Regions from separate parts of the Vagococcus carniphilus genome, predicted to be linked through region 2. Evidence: predicted binding sites of a transcription regulator. Region 2 holds the regulator's gene; the other holds the start of a gene.
The links. The regulator LexA, encoded in region 2, represses DNA repair genes until DNA is damaged. The targets are predictions, from matches to a motif close to CNAACANNTGTTNG.
Positions count from the first base shown of each region.

Region 1: H9L18_RS14965 (Y-family DNA polymerase) is a predicted target of LexA. The motif match lies at 4,337-4,350, and genes of this name have one in related genera.

Region 1 is NZ_CP060721.1:41,915-49,328, forward strand. Features, by position in the region: gene H9L18_RS14935 (hypothetical protein) at 1-614, opposite strand, end outside; gene H9L18_RS14940 (IS6-like element IS1216 family transposase) at 726-1,406, shown strand; gene H9L18_RS14945 (IS6 family transposase) at 1,431-2,093, shown strand; gene H9L18_RS14955 (hypothetical protein) at 2,434-2,790, opposite strand; gene H9L18_RS14960 (hypothetical protein) at 2,803-3,003, opposite strand; gene H9L18_RS14965 (Y-family DNA polymerase) at 3,000-4,307, opposite strand; gene H9L18_RS14970 (hypothetical protein) at 5,142-5,375, shown strand; gene H9L18_RS14975 (DUF3846 domain-containing protein) at 5,446-5,823, shown strand; gene H9L18_RS14980 (TnpV protein) at 5,925-6,326, opposite strand; gene H9L18_RS14985 (hypothetical protein) at 6,319-6,711, opposite strand; gene H9L18_RS14990 (hypothetical protein) at 6,704-7,006, opposite strand; gene H9L18_RS14995 (Eco57I restriction-modification methylase domain-containing protein) at 7,074-7,414, opposite strand, start outside.
Region 2 is NZ_CP060720.1:2,068,503-2,075,916, forward strand. Features, by position in the region: gene tkt (transketolase) at 1-1,617, opposite strand, end outside; gene H9L18_RS10190 (DUF896 family protein) at 1,724-1,966, opposite strand; gene lexA (transcriptional repressor LexA) at 2,116-2,736, shown strand; gene H9L18_RS10200 (hypothetical protein) at 2,841-3,050, shown strand; gene H9L18_RS10205 (cation:proton antiporter) at 3,286-4,470, shown strand; gene H9L18_RS10210 (M42 family metallopeptidase) at 4,599-5,633, shown strand; gene H9L18_RS10215 (50S ribosomal protein L25/general stress protein Ctc) at 5,994-6,611, shown strand; gene H9L18_RS10220 (hydroxymethylglutaryl-CoA synthase) at 6,791-7,414, shown strand, end outside.

The sequences.
Region 1 (7,414 bases), on a different replicon from region 2:
TGTTCTAAATGTTCTAAATCAATTACATTTTCACCTTTAACATTTAAACTACCATATAATAAATTTCGGTCATTTTTCAATGTAGAAAGTTTTCTTTGTAATTCTGCTTCATCACTGATATTATACTTACTTTTTAGAAACTTGATATTCCTCTTAACTATATCATATCTTCTAAAAACATGGTTGTTATCATGTTTTATTTTATTTCTTTCTTCTTCAGTTTCAGCAGCCTTATAACTGTACATTATTGAATAGCTGTCCTTATACTCCTTAAATGAGCCAGCCATCTTTTCTAATGTGTATATTTCATCGTCAATTTTAAGTAATTGTTTATTAAAGTTATCAATAAAGCTTTCAGCATTACTTTTGATTTCATCTAGCTCTTTTAAAGTCATTTTATTTTTATACAAATGAGCATTTATTTCATTCAAGTAATTAATATTCTGTACAGTTGCCCACCGTTCTAAACCCTTATTATTTTTAAACTTCTCTTGGCTTTTATCAATCCACTTTTTATTAACTATATCCACTTGTAACGGCTGGTAATCTTTATGCTCTATCCTATATTTTATAGAACTCTCCAAATAGTTCATACCTAGCGTTTTAGTACGCATAAACTTTTTACTTTTATTATTCTCGAAAGCTAAATATGGTTCTGTTGCAAAGTTTTAAATCTACTATCAAATAAGGTAGAATAATAGAAAAAGATAGCAGGAGGAATGACGATGAATCATTTTAAAGGAAAGCAATTTCAGCAGGATGTGATTATTGTAGCCGTGGGCTACTATCTTCGTTATAACCTTAGCTATCGTGAAGTTCAAGAAATCTTATATGATCGTGGCATTAACGTTTCTCATACGACGATTTATCGTTGGGTGCAAGAATATGGCAAACTACTCTATCAAATTTGGAAAAAGAAAAATAAAAAATCCTTTTATTCATGGAAAATGGATGAAACGTACATCAAAATTAAAGGAAAATGGCATTATTTGTATCGAGCCATCGATGCAGATGGTTTAACCTTGGATATTTGGTTACGTAAAAAACGGGACACACAAGCAGCCTATGCTTTTCTTAAGCGGTTAGTGAAGCAGTTTGATGAACCGAAGGTTGTAGTCACAGATAAAGCCCCCTCTATTACAAGTGCCTTTAAGAAACTAAAAGAATACGGCTTTTATCAAGGGACAGAACATCGTACCATTAAATACCTGAATAATTTGATTGAACAAGACCATCGTCCAGTAAAGAGACGCAATAAATTCTATCGAAGTTTACGCACTGCCTCTACCACGATTAAAGGCATGGAAGCCATTCGAGGATTATATAAGAAAACCCGAAAAGAAGGCACTCTCTTCGGGTTTTCGGTCTGTACTGAAATCAAGGTATTATTGGGAATCCCAGCTTAAATCATAGATACCGTAAGGGATTTTATTCTTTATTTAAAACTTTGCAACAGAACCGCCGTGGGCTACTATCTTCGTTATAACCTTAGCTATCGTGAAGTTCAAGAAATCTTATATGATCGTGGCATTAACGTTTCTCATACGACGATTTATCGTTGGGTGCAAGAATATGGCAAACTACTCTATCAAATTTGGAAAAAGAAAAATAAAAAATCCTTTTATTCATGGAAAATGGATGAAACGTACATCAAAATTAAAGGAAAATGGCATTATTTGTATCGAGCCATCGATGCAGATGGTTTAACCTTGGATATTTGGTTACGTAAAAAACGGGACACACAAGCAGCCTATGCTTTTCTTAAGCGGTTAGTGAAGCAGTTTGATGAACCGAAGGTTGTAGTCACAGATAAAGCCCCCTCTATTACAAGTGCCTTTAAGAAACTAAAAGAATACGGCTTTTATCAAGGGACAGAACATCGTACCATTAAATACCTGAATAATTTGATTGAACAAGACCATCGTCCAGTAAAGAGACGCAATAAATTCTATCGAAGTTTACGCACTGCCTCTACCACGATTAAAGGCATGGAAGCCATTCGAGGATTATATAAGAAAACCCGAAAAGAAGGCACTCTCTTCGGGTTTTCGGTCTGTACTGAAATCAAGGTATTATTGGGAATCCCAGCTTAAATCATAGATACCGTAAGGGATTTTATTCTTTATTTAAAACTTTGCAACAGAACCCCCACGGCTACAATAATCACATCCTGCTGAAATTGCTTTCCTTTAAAATGATTCATCGTCATTCCTCCTGCTATCTTTTTCTATTATTCTACCTTATTTGATAGTAGATTTAAAACTTTGCAACAGAACCACTTATTGTCTGTTGTTCAATAACAGAATATTCTACTAAAATTTTAATTTATATATATAAATTTATTAAATAAAGCTCTCAGATGCTTATCTTGAGAGCTTTTTAAATTAGTATAACTACAGATACAGATTAAGACAAAAGGGCTCTTACATTACTTTACTTAAACCAGGGGATTTCGTCTAATTCAACAATATTTCTTATTTGTGAGATTGGAACTGGTACATTATTAAGGTAAATAAACCTTTCATCATAACCACTTACAAAACCTGTATAATCTTCTAAAAAATTACCTTCAATATCTTTAATGTTCAATTGAATAGAGATTCGTTTATTCTTATATATCGCAAAATCTACAATTTCAAATATCAATTCCATTGACATTTGATCTCTTCCAGCAATTACTTTATTTCTTTCAATTGAGGCTGTATTAATATCTGCCGTGTGTTCAGATAGATAGAAACCATTGTACTTTACAATCCCACGATCCTCGTAATAATCATTTAATTCAATCATTTCCTCACCTCTTTAAATTAATTCATTTTTTCTTTGCTGAAGGTAATCTCCTGATATATTGGCCCAAAAAGTAAACAGTTCTTCGCCAACCGCAATGGCTGTATTATCACCGAATGCAGCAAATTCATATTCAAATTCGCTATAAGTAATTTCCTCCGCTTCAAACGCTGCAATCAAATCATAAAATTGTTTTTCTAACCTATCGAATATCATTGATTAATCCCTTCATTACCGCCTGCATGACCACCGACAAGTGAAGCTCGTTTTAATGCCGTTGAACCTTCCATATAGCTACTCGCATGTACCAGGGAAGAAAAACCATACCGATTCCTGATTGTATCGACAACCTCGTCCAGCTCCTTGTTAGCAATTATTTCTGTTGGTTCATCAAATAAATTTAACTGAAGGGACGTATCATCTGTTAATTTTGAGTAACTAACGGCTATATTTCTAACTGCCATTTTCGGGTTATAAAATTTATCAAATAATCGCATACAGTGAGCCGTTAACTCCTTTGATTGATTAGTTGGTTGAATAGTCGTTTGTCGATTAAAACCACGTTCAGAATCAAATCTAGAGTATCCTATGGTTAGTCTAACACAAGATGTTTGTTTTCCGCTGGAACGTATCCTTGTAGCCACTTGTTCAGCAATTTCCCTTATAACTATTTTGATTTCTGTCACGTCTGTATAATCTTTCATTAACACTTGACTGTTTCCTATAGATTTTGATTTAGGGACGTATACGTCTGATAATTTCGTTCTGTCCACTCCCCAACTATGAGCGAATAATTGTTCACCCATAATTCCCATACTCGCCTTCAGACTAAAGTAATCATAACTAGCTAACTCTTTAATTGAATAGATCCCCTTATTATTTAATGTTTTTTCTGTCCTGGTATTTATTCCCCAAAAGTCAGTCATATTCTTAATTTGCCAAACAGTGTTTGGTACATCTTCATATCTCCAGGTAGCGATCATATCTTTGTTTTTCTTAGCTTCATTATCTAAAGCAAGTTTACTTAACAAGGGATTGTCCCCGATTCCGATTGTACAAAACAAGCCAGTTTCGTGATAGATTTCTCTTTGAAATTGGACCGCAAACTCATAAGCATTCATATGAAATAGTCTTTTGGAAGCCGTTATTCGAATAAAGGTTTCATCTATGGAATAGATCAGGATATCTTCATCTGATACGTACTGACGAAAGATATTATTAATGACAAGATTCTTTTGGATATAAAGGTTCATACGTGGAGGAACAATCAACAAGTCTTTATGGTAAGGCATATCATATTTTCTCGTCACATTAGATATTCCTAGCACCTTTTTTGCCATTGGAGAAGTAGCTAAAGCTAAACCACCACCACTTTCTGCATTACTCATAACCACAAGCATTGTTTTTAAGGGATTCAGACCTCTCTCTACGCATTCAACACTGGCATAAAAGCTTTTCATATCGACACAAAGTATATCGTCTCTAGGCTCTTTATCGTAGTTAAAGTAGTATTCAGACATTATTTTCACATCCTTCACCCTTAATTATACGAACTCTTGTTCTCTAGTCAAGCGAACAACTAAAAAAACAACCAACTATTATGTTGATTGTTTAGTGCTATCTTTAAGATTGTTAACTACTTTATAATGTTAATATTCTATGATATAATACAAAGTGTAAGGGACGTACTAGTAATACGCCCCTAAGTAGAACCGTTTAAGACGGTGACAAGACATTAATTATTATTAAATAATCATCTGCCTGCCAAAGCTATGATGATTATTTTTTTTGCTCTTTTTTAGCTTCTACAATAGCTTTTACAAGATTCACAATAGCAGTAATTAAACCGACAATTGGAATTGCAATCGCTAGAATAGATTCAAGCAAAAGGCTGGCTCCTTTCGTTAGATTTTGGTTGAATGCACATAAGCACCACCTCACTCTCGATTAGATCCCGCCACCATCACAAACTTATCTACCTGCAACAATTAAGTTGCTACCTAAATAGTATAACATAAAACAAGCTAGAAACCTATATTTTATAAGGTTCTAGCTTGTTTTTTTAAAAGAAAAATAGTGGTAACCTAACTTGTTCTCACTTCTATTGTTTGACGAAATTATTTTTTATATCAGTCATTTGCTTAAAAGTAAAATACATCAATTTAGCCAAAAAAGAAAGGGGCGTAAATTAATTGCTTAACGTTTCACTACAATTATTTTACTACAGCTCTCCCTTTCTTTTTTAACAAAATTGAAAAACTTTTAAAGCAGCAAATGACAAACAATATAAAAAATAATTTCATTCGCTAAAAAATAATTTCAAAACAACTTTAGAAGAAAGGAACGTGGCAAAAATGAAACTAGTAAACGTTATAAAAAAATTATCCAAGTATGGTCACAAAAATTTAGCTAAGTTAATCTTCAAAAAAATCATTAACGACATCACAGACTTTAACGAGGAAGAAATTCTTAATCTAATCTATGACACGTATGTAAAAACTTCAGATGACAATCTAGCTTTCTTACATCAGGATATTAGAGAACATGGCATACTAATAACTTATAAAAAATACCAGGCATTTATTTAATACAGACTAACTAACAAGACTGCAGTCTATCAGGATTGTTAGTTAGATAAATAGAAAGGAAGTTATCAAAATGACAAACAAAAGCCAATCAATTTTATTCAAAGTAGTTAATAAATTTAATGTAAATATAGTAGAAACAGAATATTTCAATATTGAGAAAAGCAATGAAGAGTCACTTAATCAACTTTATAAATTAATTGGAACTGACACAATAGAATTAGTCCATATAATAGATAATCTTTTCGCAGTCATTGATGAAAATGGAAAAATGAAAAGTAACCAGCCCATAATGGAACTTACAATTCACGGTGTAGATTATGAATTTGTTGGTAATGTGGTCTTGCTGACTATTGAAAATGATGATTTTGCTGATATTAATTGCCAATTTCTAAATAAGCTTCAAAATACAACTTGTGCAAATCATTTAATTACAAAATATACAAACTAAAAAAAGCACTTAAAAAGTGCTTTTTAGTTTGTAATACTCAGTTAATTATCCACCTAACAATTTTTAAATGCCTTAGAATCGCCCTCTAACAACGTGTAAAATTAAAAACTAGCTACATTATCACTCAAAGTCAAAGAACTTTCCCACGTAGGTAATTCTTCAATAATTTCTTGTCTGACTTGTTCAATAGCTTGCTCCTGGGCATACGTACTTTGTCTAATCCTTTCCATTGGATCAATAACCAATAATTGATCACTGTTAGATTTAATCTGACTAAATAGTTCCATTTCTCTTTTGGTCCAATGGTCATTTTGGTCTAGCACCCATTGTTCTAATGTTTCTTCAAAACCAAATTTACAATAAACTGAGGGCTGATAATTTCTAAGAGCTTCATAAGCCACGACTCCATATCTTCCCGCACCAATTTTCTCTACATTGATAAAGTCCATTTTTTCTGCATTTTCTTTATCTATTTGAATAGCAACTTCGCTTAATTTAAGCATAATGATTATCCTCTTTTCTATTAAATTTATTTCTAATACTTCTTACTACATTTGAAATCATGACAAACATTAAACCAAAGATAAAAATCATGATAAAGATTTTTAAAAAGAACGTGAGAATAGGAACGACTATTAATAACCAAATACCTAGATATTTAAATAGATACATCAAAGCACCTACAAATACCAGAATACTTCCTATCATTAGTCCCCATGCCAATACGCTTAACGCTCCTCCAGTAGAAATAGTCGTCGATAAATAGCTAAACCACATCTTAAACAACCAAAAAATAAATTGAACAATACTCCCTGCAATCAAATCAACTAACCCAATAACTTCACTAACAAACCGACTAATTCCTGATAGAATCATCATTTTAATCACTATCCTCTCTTATTTTGGCTCTATATTCAATTAATTTCTTTGCGTCCTCAAAGCCTTGTATATACCCTTTTCGATAAACTAATTGTCTACTTAGTTCGACTTTTCTTCTCTCTAAAACATAATTTTCTAATGAGTTAAGTGACACCTGGTAACCTAATTTATTTGATTCTTTGTGACCTTTAATTTTTCCCTCTCGTATCCATCTTCTAACGGTTTGCTCTTGAGATACTAATCCTAGTCCTTTCAACAAAAAGTAAGCTTCATCAACGGAAATATAGTCATCTTCTAATTTCATAAAAATTCCCTCTCAACTATATGTTATCTATATGTAAAATAGTAACATCATTTTAAATAAAACGCAACTACATACTCATTCCTTGCGATTTATGGCTAATTGATTTGACTTGTTGAGATTGAGATTTTTGTTTTCCTTCTACAAATTTCTTTGCTGTTTCAGCTTCTTTTTCAAGTGTTCCTTTTTCAATTAAGCTTTCTAGCTCAAAATGTCTTTTCTGAAGAGTCGTTAACCGTTCTTCTTTTGGAAATGGCTGATCCACTCGGTCTTCCATTTTTTCTAGTTCTTTTTTCAGCATTTCAACAGATTCTTTTTCAGATTCTAATAGGCTATCAATTTTATTGATGACATTTTCAACTCTTAAAATACTGCCAGTTCCAGATTGAAGATTTAGGTCTACTTGGTATT
Region 2 (7,414 bases):
AGCTACCCCTTCGTAAGCTTTCTCTTTTGTTCCCTCAAGAACTGGTAGGTTTTGACGAGAAAGAGCTAAAACAGTTGGTGTTTCTGTTGAAGTTGCTGCTATCTTCCAAGCGGCTGCTACTTCGTTACCATCTGCTGGACGAATTAAGTTTACATTAGGCATACTACGTAAGCTTGATAATTGTTCAATTGGTTCATGTGTTGGGCCATCTTCCCCAACGGCAATTGAATCATGTGTTAAGACATAAGTAACTGGTGCTTTTTGAATAGCTGATAATCTCACAGCTGGGCGTAAGTAGTCAACAAACACGAAGAATGTTGCACCATAAACACGTGTTCCACCATGAAGAGCAATTCCGTTCATCGCTGCTGCCATTCCAAATTCACGAACACCAAACCAGATGTTACGGCCTTCATAAGAACCTGGTTCGAAGTCTTTTTCTCCAGCAATCATTGTATTGTTTGATGAAGATAAATCTGCTGAACCACCCCAAAGATTAGGCATTGCTTTAGCTAATTCTTGGATAGCTTCTTTACTTGTAATACGACTAGCAGAAGAATCTCCTACTTCATAAACTGGTAAAGCTTTTTCTAAATCAACTGTTACTTCATCTTTAAAGGCTGCTTCAAATTGAGCTGCCAATTCAGGATAAGCTGCTTTATATGATGCAAACATCTCATTCCATTCTTGTTCAGCTTTTTCACCTTTAACAATCATATCTTCGTTAAAGCGAGTAGCTACTTCTTCTGGAACAGTGAATTCAGGGTAATCCCAACCGTAAGATTTTTTAGCATGAGCCAAACCTTCAGCTCCAAGAGGAGCTCCGTGAACTTTGTTTGTTCCTTGATTTTCTGCTCCAAAACCAATAATTGTTTTTACTTCAATAATAGTTGGTTTACCTGTTTCTTTTTTAGCTTCTTCGATCGCATTTGAAATAGCTTCTAAATCATTGCCATCTTTTACTAAAAGATGTTGCCAACCTGTTGCTTCAAAACGATTTTTAACACTTTCGCTAAATGATTTATCTAATGGACCATCTAATGAAATATCATTTGAATCGTAAAGAACGATTAATTTATCTAATTTTAAGTGACCAGCTAAACTAGCAGCTTCTTGAGAGATACCTTCCATTAAATCGCCATCTCCACATAAAGCATAAGTATAATGATCAACCACTTTAAAGTTATCTTTGTTGTAAGTAGCAGCTAAGTGAGCTTCTGCCATAGCAAAACCAACACTCATTGCAATCCCTTGTCCAAGAGGACCTGTTGTTGCTTCAATTCCGTCTGTATGCCATACTTCTGGATGTCCTGGTGTTAAACTATCCCATTGACGGAAATTTTTTAATTCTGACATTGGTAAGTTATAACCAGATAAATGAAGTAAACTATATAACATAGATGAACCATGTCCAGCAGAAAGAATAAAACGGTCACGGTCTGCCCAATTTCTTGATGTGTTTGGGTTTACTTTTAAATGTTTTGTCCATAACGTATAAGCCATTGGAGCAGCTCCCATTGGTAAACCTGGGTGTCCTGAATTGGCTTTTTGAATCATGTCTAAACTTAGTGTACGAATGGTGTTAACACCTAATTGATCTATTGAATCGAACTTCATAAAATACATCCTCCTATTTAGGTTTAATTTACCTTTATTATATTCTAACGCTAATGAGACTTTTTTGCAAGGCTTTTCATATATAAATCAAAAAAGAAGGGACTACTTATCTTCCATGAAGTCCCTTATCTTTTTGAATTTCTTTTAATTTATCAGGTGTCACATCGTTACCTTCAGTATCAACAACCTTCATTCCTTCTATATGATTACGCATCCCACCTCTAAAGCGAGCTAAGTACTCTTCACGTAATAAAGCTTGTTCTTTTTTTTCTGTATCGGTTAAGCCAGTTGTAGTTTTTGATTTTTTAGCTAGCTCATTAATACGGGCTAATTTTTCTTTTGATAACATTTATTCTCTCCTTAAACATTAATACGTACCTATAATTTTAGCTTAATTCCGAAAAAATTACAATTAATTCTCCCCTTAAAAAAGCGAACACCCGTTTGATTTTATTTTAAAAATATGATACACTCAAAAAAAAGAAAAGAGGCCGACTTATGACAAAGAAACAATCTTCGAGACAGGTTGACGTCTTACGATATATCTATGAACAAGTTGAAGAACGTGGCTATCCACCTACCGTTAGAGAAATCGGTGAAGCCGTTAATTTATCTTCAACATCAACTGTTCATGGTCATCTATCACGTCTAGAGAAAAAAGGACTTATTTTAAGAGATCCAACTAAACCAAGAGCTATTGAATTGACCTCCGAAGGATTAGACGTTATTGGTGTAAAACCGACAACGATTCCAATGCTTGGTGTGGTAACAGCTGGTGAGCCTATCTTAGCAGTTGAAGAAGCTTCTGATTTTTTCCCTCTACCACCTGATTTAAAATATGAAGAAAATTCTTTATTCATGTTAACAATTCGTGGCGAGAGCATGATTAATGCCGGAATTTTTGATGGTGATCATGTTATTGTAAGAAAACAATCAGTTGCTAATAATGGTGACGTTGTTATTGCTATGACTGATGAAAATGAAGCAACTTGTAAGAGATTTTTTAAAGAAACTAATCATATCCGATTACAACCTGAAAATGATACATTAGAACCTATTATTTTAGATGATGTTTCTATCCTCGGAAAAGTTGTTGGACTATATCGTAATCATATTTAAAAAATAAAGCAAAATTTGCTTTATTTTTTTCTTTACAAAAAGAACGTTTGTTTGTATAATATAAATACGAACAGATGTTCTAAATTAATTAGGAGTGATCAATAATGGAAGCTATAAGAAGATACGGATTGTTGTTAATTGTTTTAATGTTGGGAATTGTCTTAGGTACTTTTGGTTGGCAAGCCGCTTTGGTCGTTTTAACTCCCCTGTTTATGATTTGGTTAATGCTTTGGGATGAAAAAAGTTATAAGAGAAAACAATATAAACGTTATACAGAAGAAAAACAGCAATATGCTTATAGAAACAGCCGATAAAGATATCGGTTGTTTTTTATTTATACACTTTATCCACTCGAAATACATAATTAATGAATTTTTATTCATATTTTTAAATATTTTTTTATAAAAAAACGTAATCTATAATGATTATTATTATAAAAAGCCTATAATTAAGTTTTTTTGAATTTAAAAAAATCATATCGTTTGCTTTATTTTTATAAATATTTTAGTATAAAGGATGTAATTAAATAATTTTAAGGAGAGGATATTATTGACGCTAGAGTTAATAAAAATGATTATTTTTATTCTACTAGGCACCAAGGTGGCAGGTCATCTTTGTAATCGATTCAACTTGCCTGTCGTATTTGGTGAATTAACACTAGGTCTATTACTTGGACCCGCCATTTTAAACATGGTACAAGAAACAGATGGTATTGCCATGTTTTCTGAAATAGGAATTATCTTACTAATGTTTTTAGTTGGATTAGAAAGTGACTTAAACTTACTCAGGCGGTATTTAAAACCTGCCATTATAGTCGCCACGTTTGGTGTCTTCGTACCATTTATTTTCATCGCAATTCTCGGTCATCTAATTGGCATGGGAACTCCAGAATCATTCTTTTTAGGCATCATTTTTAGTGCCACATCTCTTAGTATTACCGTACAAGTTCTGAAAGAATACGATTATTTAGATAATGAAGCAGGTTCTATTACTTTAGGGGCCGCTATTCTTGATGATACCCTCGTAGTTATTCTCATTAGTATTTTCACAGCTGTTGTTACCTTTGATGCAAGTGTTGGATTCACTGCTACAATGGCGTGGGATTTAATTGGAAAGAAAGTTTTATTCTTCTTCATTATGTATCTTGTTGCAAAATATTTTATCACCCCTGCAATGAATTTATCTTCCAAAATGAACGCTATTAAAGCAAAAACAGCTATGGCTTTAGTTTTATGTTTTGCCTTCACCATCTTTGCTGAAGAAATGGGCCTAAGTGATATTATTGGATCGTTCTTTATCGGTCTAATGTTATCTAGCCATGAGCATTCTCATGAAATTGAAACTGATATTGATACGATTGGAAATAGTTTATTTATTCCTGTTTTCTTTGTGTCAATTGGTCTTGGTATTAATATTGAGGCATTATACTCTCAATTTGGATTAATCTTCCTTCTTTCACTAGGTGCTATTTTAACTAAATTAATGGGTGGCTATTTTGCTGCACGTTTAATGAAAGTCAACCGAAAATCATCCTTTGTCATTGGCTCTGGTATGGTTTCTAGAGGGGAAATGGCTTTAATTGTTGCTAAAATCGGTCAAGAATCAGGTTTTATTACAAATGAATTCTTTACTGTTGTTATTGCAGCCATTATTATTACAACCTTAATTTCTCCACTCTTACTTAAATTTAGTATTGGTTTAGAACAAAACGATAATGATGAAGTAACTGCCTAAATAAAAGCATTTCTACTAAAATTCTACTTATTATTAGGGGAACTTTGGTAAAGATGCTTTTTTCTATTGATTAGTTGAGATATCTGGAATAAGCTAAGTATATCAAACAAGAAAGAAGGCGCTTTTTTATGAATCAATCAACAATCGAATTAACGGAAACATTGACAAACATGCCATCCCCTACTGGAAGCACAACAGAAATTATTAGTTTCATTGATTCACTTTTAAAAGAATATGGTTATCAAGGTAAAATCAATCGTAAAGGAAGTTTAATTGTTACAGTACCTGGTAAAGATGATAATAACCACCGTTTTATTACGGCTCATATCGATACTCTTGGTGCTATGGTAAGAGCAATTAAACCAGATGGCCGTCTTAAACTTGATTTAATCGGTGGCTTTAAATACAACTCAATTGAAGGTGAATATTGTACGATTCATACTCAATCTGGCAAAAATTATACTGGTACAATTTTAATGCATCAAACAAGTGTACATGTTTATAAAGATGCTGGTACTGCTGAGAGAAACCAGGATAATATGGAAGTTAGAATTGATGAAAAAACTTTCTCTGACAAAGATACAGAAAAACTTGGTATTCAAGTGGGCGACTTTATTAGTTTTGACCCAAGAACCGAAATCACTCCAAGCGGATTTATTAAATCACGCCATTTAGATGATAAAGTAAGTGCAGCTATTCTAATTCAATTTTTAGTGAATCTAAAAAAAGAACAACAAGAATTACCATACACAACTCACTTTTTCTTTTCAAATAATGAAGAAATTGGTTATGGTGGAAACTCTAATATTGATGAACGCGTAGTTGAATACCTAGCTGTTGATATGGGCGCAATGGGTGACGATCAACAAACTGATGAATATACAGTTTCCATTTGTGTAAAAGACGCAAGCGGTCCTTATCATCTTGGCTTAAGAAACCACTTTGTAGAACTTTGCAAAAAAGATAATATTCCTTATCAATTAGATATCTACCCATTTTATGGTAGTGATGCTTCTGCTGCTATGCGAGCTGGAGCTGACGTGAAACATGGTCTCATTGGGGCAGGAATTGAAGCTAGTCATGCTTTTGAGCGTACTCATAATGACTCAATTGTAGCTACTGAACAATTAGTAACAAAATATTTATTTAGTGAATTTTCATAAAAATAAAAAAGACACGTGTAATTAAATTCAAAAAATAAACTCTTTACTTGACCTTTCTTCCGATAAGACGTATGGTTAGTTCATAAGCTTATAATATAGTGTGGTGTCAAAACCACGATGAGCAGGTAAATTACAGATTACCTAAGTTCGATTTTCTGTTGTTTTAATTTTGAATAGCTTCTTTCTATTCGATTAAAATCGACTAAAATCACTATTTATAGTTTATGGTTCGTCACTTAAAAAATGCTGACATTCATTTTTTAAGCGCAAGCTAATCGACAGGCTTAATTCTCGATTAAAACTGCTAAAACTAAATAACGAACCGAATTAAGATTTTATTCTAAAGGAGGAAGATTATTTATGTCAGTAGTATTAAAAGTAGAAGAAAGAGCGGTTAGACCTCGTTCTATCCGTAAAAAACTAAGAGCAGAAGGAAGAGTTCCTAGTGCTGTTCATGGTCACAACGTTGAAAATATTCCTTTTTCAGTAGATGCCCTTGAATTAGAAAAGGCAATTCGTGAAAACGGCTTAAACGCTGTTTACACTCTTGATCTTGGTGGTAAAAAAATCAGTACTTTACTTCATGATTATCAACTTGATACATTCACAAAAGAATGGATTCACGCTGAATTCTTAGCAGTTGATATGACTCAAGAAACTGAAGTAGAAGCAGAATTAACATTAGTTGGTACACCTAAAGGCGTTAAAGCTGGTGGCGTGTTAGAACAAAACTTATATTCTGTTATCGTTTCTGCAACACCTGATAAATTACCTGAACGTGTTGAAGTTGACATTGAAGGGTTAGAAATTGGTGATTCTCTTGTAATTGGGGACATTCCAAAACAAGCAGATTTCGCAATTGTAACAGATGCTGAAGAACAAGTATGTGCTGTAACTGAAATGGTTGCTAAAGTTGAAGACGAAGAAACTGGTGTTGCAGCTGAACCAGAAGTTATTAACGAAAAACCAGCTGAATAAAAATAACATTTAAAAGTGAGGGCGACTGATTCTAGTCCCCTCTTTTTTTATTGTCCTTAAATGACTCTCTCCTTTTTTAAAGATTAAAGTATTTTTAAATTCATCTGTTATATCGCCCACCCTATACTAATCTATGATAAAATGACGGAGGTTTAATAATATGATTAGGAGTGTTATAAGTGATCGGGATAGATAAAATAAATTTTTTCACACCAAACACATATATTGATTTGGTTAAACTTGCAAAACATCGAGGTATTGACCCAGATAAATTTACAGTCGGTATTGGTCAATCAAAAATGGCTGTCCCCACAATTACGCAGGACACCGTTTCTATGGGAGCAAATGCTGCCTTTCCTATTTTAGATAAAGAAGATTTAGAAAAGATTGAACTAGTAGTTGTCGGAACCGAATCTGGAATTGATGAATCTAAATCATCTGCCGCTTTTATTCATCAACTATTAGAAATTCAACCTTTTGCTAAATCATTTGAAATTAAACAAGCTTGCTACGGGGCAACTGCTGGATTAATGATGGCTCGTGATTATATCAAAACTCATCCAGGTAAAAAGGCTCTTGTTATTGGTTCTGATATTTCACGTTATGGTTTAAACACATCTGGTGAGGTGACACAAGGTGCTGGTGCTATCGCTATGGTAATCAGTGAAAAACCTAAAATTTTAGCAATCGAAGATACTTCTGTTTCTATGACCGAAAATATTTTTGACTTTTGGCGTCCAAACTATTCTGATACAGCTATTGTAGATGGTAAGTTTTCAAATGAAGCTTACGTTAAATTCTTT